2 linked regions of the Methylomagnum ishizawai genome follow. The protein of the gene in region 1 interacts with the protein of each later gene in a pairwise test. Links are inferred from orthologs where the notes say so. Each region holds a gene or a part of one and is shown in the gene's direction. Other genes may lie near its edges. The genes, in order: cysM and accC.

What was found.
Region 2: the proteins of cysM (region 1) and accC interact in binary tests that used the Escherichia coli proteins (3 or more experiments, as listed by UniProt). The link is inferred for Methylomagnum ishizawai from one-to-one orthologs.

The regions. Positions count from the first base shown.
Region 1 is NZ_FXAM01000001.1:3,514,148-3,522,995, forward strand. What follows is about bases 1-2,888. They hold cysM (cysteine synthase CysM), read left to right. Parts: upstream 1-934; coding sequence 935-1,843; downstream 1,844-2,888. Other genes in these bases: trhP (prephenate-dependent tRNA uridine(34) hydroxylase TrhP), read right to left, coding at 1-857; rlmD (23S rRNA (uracil(1939)-C(5))-methyltransferase RlmD), read left to right, coding at 1,852-2,888. Outside these bases: more of rlmD, read left to right, coding at 2,889-3,189; B9N93_RS15705 (L,D-transpeptidase), read left to right, coding at 3,182-3,679; B9N93_RS15710 (UvrD-helicase domain-containing protein), read left to right, coding at 3,778-5,256; B9N93_RS15715 (Uma2 family endonuclease), read right to left, coding at 5,341-5,925; B9N93_RS15720 (DUF3617 domain-containing protein), read left to right, coding at 6,062-6,535; dtd (D-aminoacyl-tRNA deacylase), read right to left, coding at 6,498-6,956; B9N93_RS15730 (rhodanese-like domain-containing protein), read right to left, coding at 6,959-7,282; dcd (dCTP deaminase), read right to left, coding at 7,335-7,901; iron-sulfur cluster carrier protein ApbC, read right to left, coding at 7,901-8,848. UniProt on the Escherichia coli protein: Two cysteine synthase enzymes are found. Both catalyze the same reaction. Cysteine synthase B can also use thiosulfate in place of sulfide to give cysteine thiosulfonate as a product.
Region 2 is NZ_FXAM01000001.1:3,993,064-4,001,889, reverse strand. What follows is about bases 2,768-5,633. They hold accC (acetyl-CoA carboxylase biotin carboxylase subunit), read left to right. Parts: upstream 2,768-3,460; coding sequence 3,461-4,807; downstream 4,808-5,633. Other genes in these bases: prmA (50S ribosomal protein L11 methyltransferase), read left to right, coding at 4,807-5,633; accB (acetyl-CoA carboxylase biotin carboxyl carrier protein), read left to right, coding at 2,963-3,433; aroQ (type II 3-dehydroquinate dehydratase), read left to right, coding at 2,768-2,958. Outside these bases: protein-disulfide reductase DsbD, read left to right, coding at 1-1,858; B9N93_RS17870 (TlpA family protein disulfide reductase), read left to right, coding at 1,858-2,370; more of aroQ, read left to right, coding at 2,512-2,767; more of prmA, read left to right, coding at 5,634-5,685; B9N93_RS17845 (zinc-ribbon and DUF3426 domain-containing protein), read left to right, coding at 5,685-6,458; B9N93_RS17840 (MBL fold metallo-hydrolase), read right to left, coding at 6,471-7,112; B9N93_RS17835 (hypothetical protein), read left to right, coding at 7,254-7,658; B9N93_RS17830 (tetratricopeptide repeat protein), read right to left, coding at 7,665-8,186; B9N93_RS17825 (c-type cytochrome), read right to left, coding at 8,239-8,826. UniProt on the Escherichia coli protein: This protein is a component of the acetyl coenzyme A carboxylase complex; first, biotin carboxylase catalyzes the carboxylation of the carrier protein and then the transcarboxylase transfers the carboxyl group to form malonyl-CoA.

The DNA.
Region 1 (8,848 bases):
GCCGCCAGCCGGTGGACATGCTCGACCGCCCGCAAATCCTTGGAATTGAGGATATAGGTGCCGTGTTCATCCTCCATCACCGGCATCAATTCGCCGGGCCGGTTTTCCTCCTCCAGGAAATACACCTCGTCGGCCAGCGGATGGCGTTCCTGTTCGCCGCAATCGGCCAAGCCGCTGTTAAGGTCGGCCAGCGATAGGCGCAAGGAGCCGGGCACGTAATCGCCCTCGGGGTTTTGCTGGGCCGGGCTGAGGTCGTATTTCCAGCGGCAGGAATTGGTACAGGTGCCCTGGTTGGGATCGCGATGATTGAAATAACCGGACAGCAAACAGCGCCCGGAATAGGCGATGCACAAAGCCCCGTGGACGAAGACTTCCAGTTCCATCTCCGGGCAGTGCTGGCGGATGTCGGCGATTTCGTCCAGCGACAATTCCCGCGACAGGATGATGCGGCTGACACCCACCGACTGCCAGAACTTCACCGCCGCGTAATTCACCGTGTTGGCCTGCACCGACAGATGGACCGGCATGTCCGGCCACGCCTCCCGCGCCAGCATGATGAGGCCGGGGTCGGCCATGATGAGGGCGTCTGGACCCATTGCGACAATCGGTGTCAGGTCTCGGACAAAGGTTTTGACCTTGCTATTGTGCGGCAGGACGTTGGTGGCGAGATAAAAAGCCTTGCCTTGTTGATGGGCCTCGGCGATGCCCAACCCCAGGTTTTTTTCCAGGAAATCGTTGTTGCGGACCCGGAGGCTATAGCGCGGCAACCCGGCGTAGACGGCGTCCGCGCCGTAGGCGTAGGCATAGCGCATATGCTTGAGGGTGCCCGCCGGGGACAGCAGTTCGACTTTTTGCATGGCACGAAAGATGAAATGGTAAGATTCGCGTCATTTTACCCCTTTGGTTGAGCAAAACGCTCAGGAATTCTCCGGCCATGAACCCACAAGCCCTCCCCGATTTCCCGACCATCGAAGCCTTCGTCGGCCACACGCCCCTGGTCCGTTTGCAACGCCTGCCGGGCGACACCTCCAATACGATCCTCGCCAAGCTGGAAGGCAACAATCCGGCAGGTTCGGTCAAGGACCGCCCGGCCCTGAGCATGATCCAGCGGGCCGAAGACCGCGGCGACATCAAACCCGGCGACCGTTTGATCGAAGCCACCAGCGGCAACACCGGCATCGCCCTCGCCATGGCGGCGGCGATCAAGGGCTATAAGATGACCCTCATCATGCCCGACAACATGAGCGCCGAACGCCGCGCCTCGATGAAAGCCTACGGGGCCGAAATCATCCTCACCCCGGCCAAGGGCAGCATGGAAGCCGCCATCGACCTCGCCCGCGCCATGGAAGCCAAGGGCGAAGGCAAAATCCTCGACCAGTTCGCCAACCCCGATAATCCGCTGGCCCATTACACCGGCACCGGCCCAGAAATCTGGCGCGACACCCAAGGCCGTGTCACCCATTTCGTGAGTTCGATGGGCACCACCGGCACGATCATGGGCACTTCGCAATTCCTGAAGGAGATGAACCCCGCCATCCAGATCGTCGGCGTGCAGCCCGAGGGCGATTCCAAGATTCCCGGCATCCGCCGCTGGCCCCAGGAATACCTCCCCAAAATCTGCGATTTCGGCAAGATCGACCGCATCATGGACGTGGACCAAGCGAACGCCGAGGACACCACCCGCCAACTGGCGGCGCGGGAAGGCATTTTCGCCGGGGTGTCTTCGGGCGGGGCGATTTATGCGGCTTTGCAATTGGCGCGGGAAGTCGAGAATGCGGTGATCGTGGTGATTGTCTGCGACCGGGGGGATCGGTATTTGTCCACGGGCGTGTTTCCGGAGTAAGCCAAACCATGGGATATAGAGGACGCAGACCCAAACCCGTACCCAAAGGCCATTTCCCCGCCCACATCGACGCCTACACCCACGATGGCCGCGGCGTCGCCCGCATCGAGGGCAAAGCCGTGTTCATCGCGGGCGCTCTGCCCGGCGAGGACGTGGAGTTTTCCTACACCGAAATCCACCGCGACTACGCCGAGGGCAAGGTCGAAACCGTGCAGGTGGCCGCGCCCAACCGGGTCGAACCCGGCTGCCCGCATTACCATCTGTGCGGCGGATGCAGCCTGCAACACCTGGCGGAAGAATCCCAGATCGAGGAAAAGGAAAAGCTCCTGGTCGAGCAACTGCGCCGCATCGGCAAGCTGGACGAAGTGCCCTTATGGGAACCCTTGCGCGGTCCCTTGTGGGGCTACCGACGCAAGGCCCGGCTCAGCGTGAAGAATGTACCCGCCAAGGGCCGGGTGTTGGTGGGTTTCCGCGAGCGCGGCGGCAATTACATCGCCAATATCGACGCCTGCCCGATCCTGCCCCCGGCCATCGGCGAACGGCTGCACGACATGTCGGAAGTCATCGGCAAACTCACGCTCAAGGCCCGCCTGCCGCAGATTGAAATTTCCATGGGCGACGACCGCGCCGCCCTGGTGTTCCGGGTGCTGGAAGACCCGACGGCGGAGGATTTGGAACACCTGAAAGCCTTCGGCCAGCGCAGCGGCTTCGATATCTGGCTGCAACGCCACGGCCCCGATTCCATGGCCCCGCTCTATCCCGAACAGCCCGCCCCGCTCCGCTACGCCCTGCCGGATTGGAACCTCGAATTCCAGTTCATGCCCACCGAATTCACCCAGGTCAACGGCGAGATCAACCGCCAAATGGTGAACCGCGCCCTCGCGGCCCTGGACCCGCAGCCGGACGACAGCGTGCTGGACCTGTTCTGCGGCCTGGGCAATTTCACCTTGGCGCTGGCGCGGAAGGCCGGGCGCGTGGTCGGGGTCGAAGGTGGCTGGAGCTTGGTCGAACGCGCCCGCCACAACGCCGCCCACAACGCCATCACCAACGCCGAATTCCACATCGCCGACCTCGGCCAAAACCTCGACGCCGAACCCTGGATCAAACAACGCTACGACAAGGTGTTGCTCGATCCTTCACGCGGCGGGGCCGAGGAGGTTTTGGCCTACGCGCCGCATTGGCAAGCCTCGCGCATCGTCTATGTGTCCTGCAATCCCTCGACCCTGGCCCGCGACGCCGGGATTCTGGTCCATCAGCATGGTTATCGGCTGGTCCAAGCCGGGGTGATGGACATGTTCCCGCAGACGGCGCATGTGGAATCCATCGCGTGGTTCGAACATGACTGAAGCACCCCAGGTTTACCTCCGCGTCAGCCTCCCCCGCCAGGCAATGGACTGGATCGAGGCGGGCCGCGTGGTCCACACCTGGCCCGTCTCCACCGCCAAGAACGGCCCTGGCGAACTGCGGGGCAGCGAATGCACCCCACGCGGCTGGCACCGCATCCGCGCCAAGATCGGCGCGGGGCAACCGCTGGGCGCGGTGTTCAAGGCCCGCCGCCCCACCGGCGAAATCTACGGCGACGAACTGGAAACCCGGTTTCCGGGCCGCGATTGGATCCTGACCCGCATCCTGTGGCTGGGCGGACTCGAACCCGGCTTCAACCGTTATGGCGCGGTGGACACCACTTGGCGTTATATCTACATCCACGGCAGTCCCGACCAGGGCGTCAGCGGCAGCCCGGCTTCCCATGGCTGCGTGCGAATGAAAAGCGCCGATATCGTGGACTTGTTCGGGCGGGTACCGGTGGGGATGCGGGTGTTGATCGAAGCCATATAATCCTGGCATCCAAAGCGAGCTTTGGACTCCAAACCATCGCGCTCCATCCAACCTACGCCGCTATCATCGCCCTTTTCCACCCTCGGAGTCCCCAAACCTTGCCGCTGACCGAAGAACAAGCCGCCGTGATCGCGGCGGACGCCCCCATCCTCAAGGTCAACGCCGTGGCCGGCAGCGGCAAGACCACCACCCTCCTCGAATTCGCCGCCGAACGGCCCCATGCCCGCATCCTCTATCTGGCCTATAACCGCGCCGTCGCCGACGAAGTCCGGTCCAAGGCCCACGGGCGCGGGCTTTCCCATATGACGGTCAAGACCCTCCACGGCCTCGCCTACCAGTACGTCCAAGGCTATAGCTACCAACTGGAAAGCGAACTCAACGAATGGCGCTTGCTGGAACAATACGTGCCGCCCGCCGAGCGCCAAGGCGAGGACGCCCTGATCTACGCCTGGCTCATCAAGGACTTGACCAACTATTACCTCAATGCCGCCTGGGTGAAACTCGACGACGGCCTGCTCGACGCCTACCGCGAGGCCACCGCGCCCACCGCCCCGGTGCGGGTCTTGCTGGCGATGTGCGGGAGCGAACTCCTGGCCGTGGTGCGGAACCTCCTGTCCGATATGCGGCAGCGGCGGATTCCGGCCCTGCACGATTTCTATTTGAAGCTGTTCCAGTTCGCCAAGGTCAAGCTGCCCTTCGATATCATCCTGGTGGACGAGGCCCAGGACACTTCCGGCGTGATGCTCAGCATCATCCAGCGCCAGGACCACGCCCAGCGGGTGTTCGTCGGCGATGGCTTCCAGCAAATCTACGCCTTCCGCCACGCGGTGAATTCCCTGGAACGGATCGACGGTCAGAGCTATCCGCTAAGCCAGACCTTCCGCTTCGGCGACAAACTGGCCCAACATCTGGCCGAACAGATCAACGCCGCCTACCGCATCCTGGGCGAACCCCACCGCCTGCACATGCGCGGCACCGCCGCCGAAACCCACTTCAAGCCGCGTCCCGACCTGGCGCGCAAACGGTCGGTGGCGGTGATTTGCCGCAGCAACCTGGCGCTGTTCGAGGCGGCGCTGGAACGCTTGGAAAAAGGCGCGAAATCGATGTATTTCGAGGGCGGCTACGGCGGCTACAACTTCATGAACAGCCGGGTGGTGTCCTTGCTCAACCTGAAGCTGGGCAAGCGCCAGAAGATCGAAGACCCCTTGATCCGCAAGTTCGCCAGCTTCGAGGATGTGCGGCGCTTCGCCAAGGACACCCAGAACGCGGCGCTCGCCACCCTGATCGATCTGGTGGGGCGCTATGGCACCAAGCTGTACGAGTTCGACCGCGATATCAAGGCCCGGCTGGTGGACAAGCCCCAGGCGGCGGCGCTGTTCGCCACCACCCACAAGGCCAAGGGCCAGGAATACGATTGGGTGGCGATGGGCGAGGACGGTTTCGCCACCCGCAAGGAATTGGAGAAATTGATGGACATGGCGGAGGAGTTCAATCCGGCCAAGCTCCGGGAGGAGATCAATGTCTATTACGTGGCGGCGACGCGGGCGCGGAAGGGTATCCGGCTGGCTCCGTTCTGACCGTTTCCAGGAGTGCAAACTTCAGTTTGCATAGACCGCCCCGCGCAAGCTGAAACTCACACTCCAGTTATCAGGGAATCCGGGCTATGCCGCCGGTGGTTCTTCCAACACCCGGCGGTAGACCTCGCCCAAATCCAGCACGCAGCCGATGGCATCCAGGGCCACCTGGGCCTCCAAGCCTTCCGCCACCGTCAGCAACCAGCCTTCGTCGCGCCGGGCATAGCGCTCGATGCGCGGCTCCTCCTGGGCGACCAGCAAATATTCCCGTAGCGATTCGATGCGCTGGTATTCGGCGAACTTGCGACCGCGGTCGTTGCTTTCGGTGGACGGCGACAGGATTTCGACGATCACGGTGGGATTCAGCAGGGTGTCGCCTTGGCCGTCCTCGAATTGAGCCGGGCCGCACACCACAGCGATATCGGGATAACGGTAGCTGCGGGCCTGGGCCGGTTTGACCCGCATATCGGCGATATGGACTTCGCAGGGGCGGTCCACCAACTGGTTGCCCAAGCTCCGGCTGATATTCGAGTTAATCAGGCTATGCGCCCGGCTCACGCCGGTCATGGCGTAGATATACCCAGCGGCGTACTCACTTTTGTATTCGGCGGTGCGTTCGAGGGCGAGATATTCTTCGGGGGAATAAAGCTTTTCGGCGAGGACGGCGGACATGGCGGTTCTCCTGCGGCGTGGATGCTGGAATGATTGTAAGCCCGAGGCATATCCCGGCGCATGGCGGAAATCCACACGCCCACGCCGAAACCCCAATCCCCCGCCCCCGTTACCGGACCCGAGGAGAACCCGCCCGATGAAAACCCCGATCCTGTTTTTCCTGTCCACCCTGAGTTTGTGCGCCCAGGCCGAAGACATCCGCCCGGGCCTCTGGAAAATCACCCTGGAATCCCGCGTCGCCGCCACGCCCGATTGGCAACCGCAGCCCTTCGAGCTGACCCAATGTCTGAGCCAGGACGACGCCGACCACCCGGAACGCCTGCTCACCGGCAGCGGCGGACCTGGCGTCTCGGGTTGCGATTTCGGGGATCGGAAGTATTCGGCGGGGCATCTCTCGTTCGACGTGGCTTGCGCCGGGGACTTGGGCCTCAAAGGCCATGGCGAGTTGGATTTCAGCGCGACCCGGATCGACGGAGCGCTGGACGTGAATTTCGGCGAGCAGGAAAAAACCGACATGGGCAACCAATTCCACGCGGTCTATCTGGGGGAATGCGCGGGCGGCAACGCCCCGGCTACGGTTCCGCTTCCGGCGGTGCCACCCGCAAACTGAATGTCACCGGCCCGTCGTTGACCAATTCCACTTGCATATTGGCCCCGAACCGCCCGGTTTCGACCGACCCATGCTTAGCCCGCACCCGCGCCACCAAATCATCGAACAAACGGCGGCCGGTTTCGGGGTCGGCGGCGGGCGTGAAACTGGGGCGCATTCCCTTGCGGGTATCGGCGGCCAGGGTGAATTGCGACACCAGCAGCACCCCGCCGCCGGTTTCCATGACGCTGAGGTTCATCTTGTCCCCAGCGTCGGCGAACATGCGGTAACCCAGCAGCCGCCCGGCCAGACGCTCGGCCTGGGCCTCGGTGTCGCCGCGCTCCACCGCGACCAGGGCCAACAGGCCCGGCCCGATCCTGCCGACGCTCTCCCCAGCGACCCTGACCTCGGCCCGCGCCACCCGCTGGATCACCGCCAGCATTCTCAATACCTCGGCATGGCCGGATCGACCAACACGGCCCAGGCTTCCACGCCGCCGGACAGATTAAACACCTTCTGGAAATCGCGGCTGCCCAGGAAACCCGCGATGCTGGCGCTACGCATCCCGTGGTGGCAAATCACCACGGTTTCGCGGTCGGGGTCGAGTTCGCCGATGCGGGCGGGGACGGTGTTCATCGGGAGGTTGAGGCTACCTTCGATATGGCAAAAGGCGTATTCGTGGGGTTCGCGCACATCGAGCAGGAGCGGGGCCGGTTGATTGGCGTCGTTCAGGCGGTCGCGGAGGGCGGGGGCGGTGATTTGCTGCATGGGATGATCGCGTAGGAAAAAGGTGGATGGAAAGGATCGGGACTCCAGCGGTTCAGGCTTTGGGCAGGGTCACGCCGGTCTGACCTTGATATTTGCCGCCACGGTCCTTGTACGAGGTTTCGCAGACTTCGTCGGCCCCGAGGAATAGCATCTGGGCCACGCCTTCGTGGGCGTAGATTTTGGCGGGCAGCGGCGTGGTGTTGGAGAATTCCAGAGTCACATGCCCGTCCCATTCTGGCTCCAGGGGCGTGACGTTGACGATGATCCCACAGCGGGCATAGGTCGATTTGCCGAGGCAGACCACCAGCACATCCCGCGGTATCCTGAAATATTCCACCGTCCGCGCCAAGGCGAAGGAATTGGGCGGAATGATGCACACGTCCTGCTGGACATCGACGAAGCTGTTTTCGTCGAAATCCTTGGGATCGACGATCACCGAATTGATATTGGTGAAAATCTTGAATTCGTGTGAGCAGCGCACATCGTAGCCATAGCTCGAAGTGCCGTAGGAAATCACCCGCTTGCCGTCGATTTTCCGCACTTGCCCCGGCTCGAACGGTGCGATCATGCCGTGTTCTTCCGCCATACGGCGGATCCAGCGGTCGGATTTGATGCCCATCAGTCGTTCACCACCTGGATGGTGGGGAAACGAGCGCTGTAATCCTTGGCCTTGAGCGCCAACCGCGCCGCCAGCTTGCGGGCGATGGCCTTGTAGATTTGGGCGGGCTGGCCTTCGGGGTCGGCCACCACGGTGGGCTGGCCGCTGTCGGCGGCGAGCCGGATCGCCATATCCAAGGGCAAGGCGCCCAGGAGTTCGGTGCCGTATTTCTCCGCCATCCTGGCCCCGCCGCCCTCGCCGAAGATGGGTTCGGCATGGCCGCAGTGGGAGCAGATATGGATGCTCATATTCTCCACCAAGCCCAGCACCGGCACCCCGACCTGCTCGAACATCCTGAGGCCGCGCTGGGCGTCCAGCAAGGCGATATCCTGCGGCGTGGTGACGATGACCGCGCCCGACACCGGAATCTGCTGGGCCAGGGTCAATTGGATATCGCCGGTGCCGGGCGGCAGGTCGATCAAGAGATAATCCAGGTCGTCCCACTTGGTGTCCTTCAGCATTTGCTGCAAGGCACCCGTCACCATCGGGCCGCGCCAGATCATGGGCTGGTCCTCGCCGACCAGATAGCCGATGGAAATCGACTGCACCCCATAGGCCATCTTGGGAATCATGCGTTTCCCCTCTTCCACCTCCGGCATCCCCGACAGGCCCAGCATCAAGGGCTGGCTCGGCCCGTAAATATCGGCGTCGAGGATACCGACCCGCGCCCCTTCGGCGGCAAGGGCCAGCGCCAAATTCGCGGTGGTGGTCGATTTGCCGACGCCACCCTTGCCCGAGGCCACGGCGATGATGTTCTTGACGCCGGGCATGGGTTTCAAATTCTTCTGCACGGCATGGGACACGATCTCGGTGGCGACCTCGACCTCGACCGCCACCGCCCCGGTATCGGCCTGGACCTTGGCCACCAATGCGGCCTGGAGCGCTTCGTGGAAACTAGCGGCGGGATA
Region 2 (8,826 bases), 480 kb from region 1 along the record:
CGCGGCGGCGTCGAATTCGATGCTGGGCGGGGCGCTCCATGCCTTGGGGCTGAAAACGGGGTCCGGCCAGGATGAACTATTGCCCGCCGAGCAGGCGTTCCGGTTTTTCGCCGAGGTGAAGGACGATCATACCCTGTGGCTGCATTGGCAGATCGCCAAGGGCTATTACCTCTACCGCGAGAAATTCAAGCTCGCCCTGGCCGAGGCGCCGGGCGTGGCGTTGGGCGATTACTCGATCCCCCATGGCGAAGCCAAGCACGACGAGGAATTCGGCGATGTCGAGGTGTTCCACGAAACGGTGGCTTTCGCGCTGCCGCTGGTGCGCGATGCGGCCCAACCGCTCAAACTGGCCTTGAAGGCCGGGTTCCAGGGCTGTGCCGACCGCGGCGTATGTTATCCACCAATGAACCAGACGGTCGAGTTGCTATTGCCCGCCGCCGGTACGGTCCAGGCCAGTGTGGACACCACGCCCGCACCCGCCGCCGCCCCCGCCGGCGAATGCGAGATGAAATCCGCCGCAGGCTTCGTCGAGGACGCGCCGCAATCTGAGCAATGCCAGATTTTCTCTTCGTTGCAAAACGATTCGCTGTGGCTGACGGTGGCGAGCTTCCTGGGCATGGGCTTGCTGCTGGCGTTCACGCCGTGCGTGTTCCCGATGATTCCCATCCTGTCCGGCATCGTGGTCGGCCACGGCCATCATCTGACCACCCGCCGCGCTTTCTTCCTGTCGCTGAGTTATGTGCTGGCTTCGGCCTTGGCCTATGCGGTGTTCGGGGTGTTGGCGGGGCTGTTCGGCGGCAATCTGCAAGCCTTGTTCCAGGAGCCCAGGGTCATCATCGCCTTCAGCGCGGTGTTCGTGGTGCTGGCCTTGTCGATGTTCGGCTTGTTCACCCTGCAAATGCCCGGTTTCATCCAGGACCGTGTGGTCGGTTGGAGCAACCGCCAGCATGGCGGCACGCTGGCGGGCGCGGCGGTGATGGGGGCGCTCTCGGCCTTGATCGTCGGGCCGTGCGTCGCGGCCCCGCTGGCCGGTGCCTTGATCTATATCGGCCAGTCCGGCGATTGGGTGCTGGGTTTTTGCGCCTTGTTCGCGCTGGGACTGGGGATGGGGCTGCCGCTACTGGCCATCGGGGCTTCCGCCGGGAAATTGCTGCCCAAGGCCGGTATCTGGATGAATTCGGTGAAAGCCGTGTTCGGCGTGGGTTTGCTGGGCATCGCCGTGTGGTTGTTGGCACGTATCCTGCCGCCCGCGGCTTCGATGTTCCTGTGGGCTTTGCTGCTGATTATCCCGGCGATGTACCTCGGGGCGCTGGATACGCTGCCGCAGCCCGCTTCGGGCTGGCGCAGGCTGTGGAAGGGCGTCGGTATCGTGATGCTGGCCTATGGCGTCCTGCTTTTGATCGGCGTGGCCGCCAACACGGGCGATCCCTTGCAACCCTTGCGCGGCTTGCAGGCGGTCGCGGCGGGCGGTACCGGGGCGGCGGCCCCGCAATCCCTGGAATTCCGGCGGGTCAAATCGGTGGCCGAACTTGACCGCGAAATCCAGAAGGCCCAGGCCGCCGGGCGCTGGACGATGCTGGATTATTACGCCGATTGGTGCGTGTCCTGCAAAGAGATGGAGCGCTATACCTTCACCGATGCCAAGGTGCGGACCGCGCTGGCCGATGTGGTCCTGTTGCAAGCCGATGTCACCGACAACACCGAGGACGACGCGGCCCTGCTCAAGCGGTTCAGTCTGGTGGGACCGCCCGCCACCTTGTTCTTCGGGCCGGACCAAGCGGAGCGCAAGGCGTTCCGGGTGGTGGGCTATATGGACGCCGAAAACTTCGTGGCACATGTGCGGAAGGTGGTGCGCTGATGACCGGCAAAGTGTTGTATCCACTGGTCGCGGTCGCCGCCTTGCTGGCCGGTATCGCCACCCAGCACTGGTGGGCGTCTCCCACGGAACCCGTCCCCGAACCGCCGCTGCACGACCTCGCGGGCACGCCGCATTCCCTGGCCGAATGGCGTGGCAAGGTGGTGGTCCTCAACTTCTGGGCCACTTGGTGCCCGCCGTGCCGGGAGGAAATGCCGGAATTCTCGCGCTTGCAGCAGGAACTCGGCGGGCAAGGCTTGCAGTTCGTCGGGGCTGCTATCGACGACCCGGAAGAGGTCCGCACCTTCCTCAAGGACAATCCCATCAACTACCCCATCCTGCTCGGCGACGAGCGCGTGCCGCATTGGGCCGACCAACTCGGCAACCACCTGTCGGTGCTGCCGTTCTCGGTGGTGTTCGACCGCACGGGCCAGCCGGTCGCCACCCATACCGGCGGCTTCGAGCGCCAGCAAGTCCTCGATATCGTCCGGCCTTTACTGGAAACCCGGCCTTGAGTTCCGTAGCGAAATCCTGGGGTATTTGCACCAACTGCCGCGATCATCGTGGAAAATCTAGCTTCATGGACAAGATTTGCCGGTTTCGGCACAATACCCGCGCTTGTTTCCCTTACAACGCCCTTAACCGGAGGTTCTCCCGTGGCGAGCATCTTGGTCCTGAACGGCCCGAACCTGAACATGCTGGGGGTCCGCGAACCCGAGGTCTATGGTCGGCAAACCTTGCAGGACATCGTGGAGGGCCTCGCCCGGAGTGCGGAAACCCGCGGCCATCGCCTGGAAGCCTTCCAGAGCAACGCCGAGCATGAATTGATCGAGCGCATCCACCGCGCCTACCATGAGCAGGTGGATTTCATCCTCGTCAATCCCGCCGCCTACACCCATACCAGCATCGCCCTGCGCGATGCCTTCCAGGCCACCCGCATCCCGTTCATCGAGGTCCACCTCTCCAACATCCATGCGCGTGAGCCGTTCCGCCATCATTCCTACCTGTCCGATATCGCCAAGGGTGTGATTTGCGGGCTGGGGGCTTCCGGTTATGGCTTGGCCCTTGAGGCCGCCTTTCAATTCCTAGAGCAAGGTCGATAACACCATGGATATTAGAAAAATAAAAAAGCTGATCGAGATGATCGGCGAGTCCGATATCGCGGAAATCGAAATCCGCGAGGGAGAAGAATCCGTCCGCATCAGTCGGCAAGGCTCCCAAGTGGCCGCCCCGCCACAATTCGTGTCGATGATGCAACCGGGGATGCCCATCGCCTACCAGCCACCGCCAGCACCCGCTGTGGCCCCGGAAGCCCCGGCGACGGGCGAGGGCGACCGCATCACCGGCCATATCGTCCGTTCGCCGATGGTCGGTACCTTCTACCGTTCGCCGACCCCAGGGGCCAAGTCCTTCGTGGAAGTGGGCCAATTAGTGGAGACCGGGGAAACCCTGTGCATCATCGAGGCGATGAAAATCCTCAACCAGATCGAGGCCGACAAATCCGGCAAGATCACCAAGGTGTTGGTGGAAAACGCCCAGCCCGTGGAATATAACCAGCCGCTGTTCATCATCGAATAACGCGGCCCCCACCTTTAGGTTATCTCCATGCTCGGTAAAATCCTCATCGCCAACCGGGGCGAGATCGCCCTGCGCATCCTCAGGGCTTGCCGCGAACTCGGCATCAAGGCCGTGGCCGTGCATTCCGAGGCCGACCGCGACCTCAAGCATGTACGCCTGGCCGACGAATCGGTGTGCATCGGCCCCGCGGCCTCGAAAGAAAGTTATCTCAACGTCCCCGCTATCATCAGCGCCGCCGAGGTGACGGATTCGGTCGCCATCCATCCCGGCTACGGCTTCCTCTCGGAAAACGCCGATTTCGCCGAGAAGGTGATTCAAAGCGGCTTCATCTTCATCGGCCCCCGGCCCGACACCATCCGCATGATGGGCGACAAGGTCGCCGCCATCGCCGCCATGAAGAAGGCCGGCATCCCCTGCATCCCCGGCTCCGACGGCCCCCTGGGCGAAGACCACGAGACCAATATCAAGATCGCCCGCCGCATCGGCTTCCCGGTCATCATCAAGGCGGCGGGCGGTGGCGGTGGCCGTGGGATGCGGGTGGTGCATAGCGAGGCCAACCTGCATAGCGCCATCAACCTGACCCGCGGCGAAGCCGCCGCCGCCTTCGGCAACGATATGGTCTACATGGAGAAATTCCTGGAAAATCCGCGCCATATCGAATTCCAGGTGATCGCCGACAGCCATGGCAACGTGGTGCATCTGGGCGAGCGCGATTGCTCCACCCAGCGCCGCCATCAAAAGGTGATCGAGGAAGCTCCCGCGCCCGGCATCGACGAGGCCAAGCGCCAAGCCATGGGGATGCGCTGCGTCAAGGCCTGCCAGGAAATCGGTTATCTCGGCGCGGGCACCTTCGAGTTCCTCTACCAGGACGGCGAATTCTATTTCATCGAGATGAACACCCGCGTCCAGGTCGAGCATCCCGTCACCGAGATGGTCACGGGCTTCGATATCGTGAAGGAGCAATTGCGCATCGCGGCGGGCGAAACCCTGTCGATCCGGCAGGAGGATGTGGTGATGCGCGGCCATGCCATCGAATGCCGCCTCAACGCCGAAGACCCCAAGAACTTCATGCCCAGCCCCGGTTTGATCGAGCAATTCCACATGCCCGGCGGCCCCGGCATCCGGGTCGAGACCCATATCTACAATGGCTACAAGGTGCCGCCGTATTACGATTCGATGATCGGCAAGCTCATCGCCCACGGCGAGGACCGCGCCAGCGCCATCGCCAGGATGCGCACCGCGCTGGCCGAGATGGTCATCGGCGGCATCCGCTGCAATATCCCCTTGCTGCTGGACATCATCAACGACGCGGCGTTCGAGGCGGGTGGGCAGAACATCCATTACCTGGAACAAAAACTGGGGCTGAAGCACTGATGTGGCAGCAATTCGCCGTCGTCGTCGATGAATCCAGGGCCGAGCCGCTGTCGGACCTGTTCATGGACCTCGGGGCGGTGTCGGTCGGTTTCGAGGACGCGGGCGACCAGCCCTTGTTCGAGCCGAAGCCGGGCGAGACGCCGCTGTGGAATCGTACCCAGGTGGTGGCCTTGTTCGAGGAGGGCGCGGACGAAGCGGCGGTCCGCGCCGCCGTGGAAGCCCGCTTCGGCGGCGGGTTGCGCGACTGGAGAGCCTCCGTCCTGGAGGATCAAGTGTGGGAACGGGCGTGGCTGGAGCATTTCAAGCCCATGTCCTTTGGCCAGCGGCTGTGGATTTGCCCCACTAGCTACGAGCCGCCCGAACCCGACGCCGTCAATGTCTGGCTCGATCCCGGCCTTGCCTTCGGCACCGGCACCCATCCCACCACCGCGCTGTGCCTGGAATGGCTGGACGGCCAGGAGGTGGCCGGCAAGACCGTGCTGGATTACGGTTGCGGCTCCGGGATACTCGCCATCGCCGCCTTGAAACTGGGCGCGGTCCTGGCCCATGGCGTCGATATCGATCCCCAAGCCCTCACCGCCAGCGCCGACAATGCCCGCAAAAATAGCGTGGAAGCCGGGCTGAAACTCTATCTGCCCAAGGCGCTGCCCGCGCTGGAAGCCGATATCGTGCTGGCGAATATCCTGGCTGGTCCCCTGGTCGAATTGGCCGCCGCCATCCTGGCGCCTTTGCGGCCCGGCGGCGGCTTGGCCTTGTCGGGCATCCTCGCCACCCAGGCCGACACGGTACGCGCCGCCTACGCCGACCGGGTCGAATTCGCGCCGACGCTGGTGCGGGAGGATTGGGCCTTGCTGTCCGGCGTCAAGCGGGCCGGGTGATGACGAAGCGGTTCCGGTGCCCGGCCTGCCAAACCGAGTACCGCATCGGCACCCAGGAATTACGCGCCAGCCAAGGGGAAATCCTCTGCAAGCATTGCCATACCGCCTTCAATGCTTGGCCCCGTGGCGCGGCGCGGAGCCAGCTCGCAGGACCGGACCGCAATCCGCCCGCCCCGCCGCCCCGCTTCGGGCACGGGCGTTTGGAAGAACTGGACGAGGCCCAAGCGCCTTGGGGAATCGATATGCCCGCCACCACTGACCGCATCGGGCGCAAGCCCCGCCCCCAATCCACCGGCTTCCCCGAACTGCCCGAACCGCTGCGCTGGGGGGCCGCCGCCCTGGGCCTATTGGCGCTGCTGGGCGTGCAGGTGTTCGGCTTCGAGGGCAAGCGCCTGGCCCAGAACAGCTATGCCCGGCCCGTGCTGGATAGCCTGTGCGCGACTTTCGGCTGCGAACTCGCGCCGTTCAAGGACACCGCCCATATCGCCACCTTGGACCGCGCTTTGAGCGCCAACCGGGACAGCAAGGAAATCCTCGATTTCCGCATGGTGTTCGCCAACCAAGCGACCCTGCCGCAGGATTTCCCCGATGTGCGGCTGGTGCTGAACGCGCTGGACGGGCATCCGCTGGCCGAGCGGGTGTTCGCGCCGATGGACTACCTCCCGGACTGGCAGGAAGGCGCGGAGATGCCGGTCGGCAAGTCCTACGAAATCCGCCTGACCCTCGCCAAGCCCAGCCGGGAGGTGGGCGGTTTCACCATCGAATTCCGGTAATTCCGTGCCCGGTCACTCCATGCCCACGCCCACATAGGGATTGTGGCGCATCTCCTCGCCGAAGCTGGACACGGGGCCATGGCCGGGGATGAACACCACGTCCTCGCCCAAGGGGAACAGCCGCTCGCGGATGGATTTCAACAAGGTGGCATGGTCGCCCTGCGGGAAATCGGTGCGGCCTATCGAACCCTGGAATAGCACATCCCCCACCACCGCCAGCCGTTCGCCCCGGTGGAAGAACACCACATGCCCCGGCGTGTGCCCCGGACAATGCAGCACTTCCAGGGTTTCTCCGCCGAATTCCACCGTGTCGCCCTGGTCCAGCCAGCGGTCGGGCGTGAACATCGGCACCGGCGGGAAACCGAACATCCGGCTTTGCTGGGGCAGCAGCTTGATCCAGAAATCGTCCAGCCGTTGCGGGCCTTCGACCGGGAGGCCCAGGCGCTCGGCCAGTTCCGCCGTGCCGCCGGCGTGGTCGATATGGGCGTGGGTCAGCAGGATTTTCACCAGCTTCACGCCCGCCGTCCGGGCTTCTTCGAGGATCAGGTCCAAATCCCCGCCCGGATCGATCACCACGCCTTCCAGCGTGCGCTCGCACCAGAGCAGGGTGCAGTTTTGTTGGAACGCGGTGACGGGGACGATGAGGGCTTTCATGGCGGTGGCTCGGCAAAAGGGGGAATGGTAGCGGATCGGGTCCGGTTTGGTCTTGCGGAGGGTGTGCGTAGAATGGGGCTTATTTCCACTGCGTGGCTGGGAAACCCCGCCCACCGCCGCGCATCCATGCGGGAGAGCGCCATGGTAGACCTGAAAAAACTCTTGATCCTCAAGGACAAGCTCATCAAGTCCAAGGACTTCAAGGAGCCTTGCGATTATTTCCTGGGCCATTTCGCCGAGCGGCCCGAGTTCATGCGGATGGGCGAGCCGGTCGATGGCGAATTCATGCGGCCCATCGTGGTGGAACTCGGCAACGCCCTGCTCAAGCGGCGGCCCAGCGAGGTCCGGCTGACCATGACCGAAATCGCCGAGTACCATTTCCTGCACGGTGCTTGCCTGATCGATGGCAAGCCCGCCAACCTCATCTATTTCCGGGATATCGATATGGGCATCCTGTCCCTGTTGCACGAGGACGCGCAGGGGGTGGTGATGGCGCGGTTTTCCTGCGTGTACAAGCCGCCGCAGCCGCCGCGCGCCCTGCACTGAGCCGCCTTAGCGCAGGAAGTCCGGCACCGGCCAGGGGTCGCAAGGGTTGAGGCTGGCTCCCTGGGCGATCCGTTCCCGCGCCGCTTCGTCCAGCGCCCCGCCGCAAGCGTCCTCGACGCGGCGGAATTGCGCGTCCACTTGTTTGGCCTCCGCTTCCCGCCCGGTCTTGCGGTAGACCGTCGCCAACAGGTTCATGGCGCTGGCGGTCAAGGGATGTTCCGCCCCAAACGCGGCGGTCCGGGTTTCCAACAGGCGCTTGATCGCGGTTTCCGCCTCGGCGTAGCGCTGTTGCTTCAGATAGGTCATGGTCAGCCCGTTCAGGCTGGTGTCGAAGAACAAGCCCGGTTCCAACTGTTCCCCCAGGCGCATCGCTTGTCGGCAGGCCGCTTCCGCGTCCGGGTAGCGGGCTTGGTCCAGGGCTTGGTCGCATTCGCCTTGCGACCGGGTCCAGGCGAAGATTTGCTCTTCGTCGGCCTGGACCAGCGCGGGCAACAGGAGGAGGAGCGGGGTGGCGCGGCGGATCGGCATGGTTGTGGGTGGGGGTTGGTGGGCGGGTGCGGCCTTCCCTGGCCGGTGGGTTTTATTCGCTGGCACCGGCGTAATAACGCGCCAGTTGCTTGATTTCCTCGTCGCTGAGTTGTTGGGTGAGCGAGCGCATCCGGCTGTAGAGGTCGTTATGGCGCTCGCCGGACTTATAGGCGAGCAGTGTTTGTTCCAGATAGGCCGCCCGCTGCGCCGCCAAGGCCGGAATATCGATCTTCTGGCCGCGTCCGTCCGCTTCGTGGCAGGCTTGGCACGGTGGCAGGATGCGCTTGCCGTCGCCGCGCCCGACCAATTGCTCGATATTGTCCGGGATCAACATGGGCTTCCGCCATGCGGGGGCCGGTTCGTGGCTGTAATAGGCCGCGATATCCGCCGCGTCCTGCTCCGACAATCCCGCCACCATGCCCGCCATGATCGGGTTTTGGCGGCTGCCGTCCTGGTAGTCGCGGATTTGCTTGTAGAGATAGGTGGCGAGTTGCCCCCGCAAGGACGGGTTGGCGGCGTTGCCCGCCGTGGGCGCGTGGCAGCCTTCGCAGGTGGCGGCGAGCTGCTTGCCCTTGTTGGGGTCGGCGTGTTCCACCTGGCGCAGGGTATCCAGGGTCCAGGCGACCTGGGAGGAGGGTCC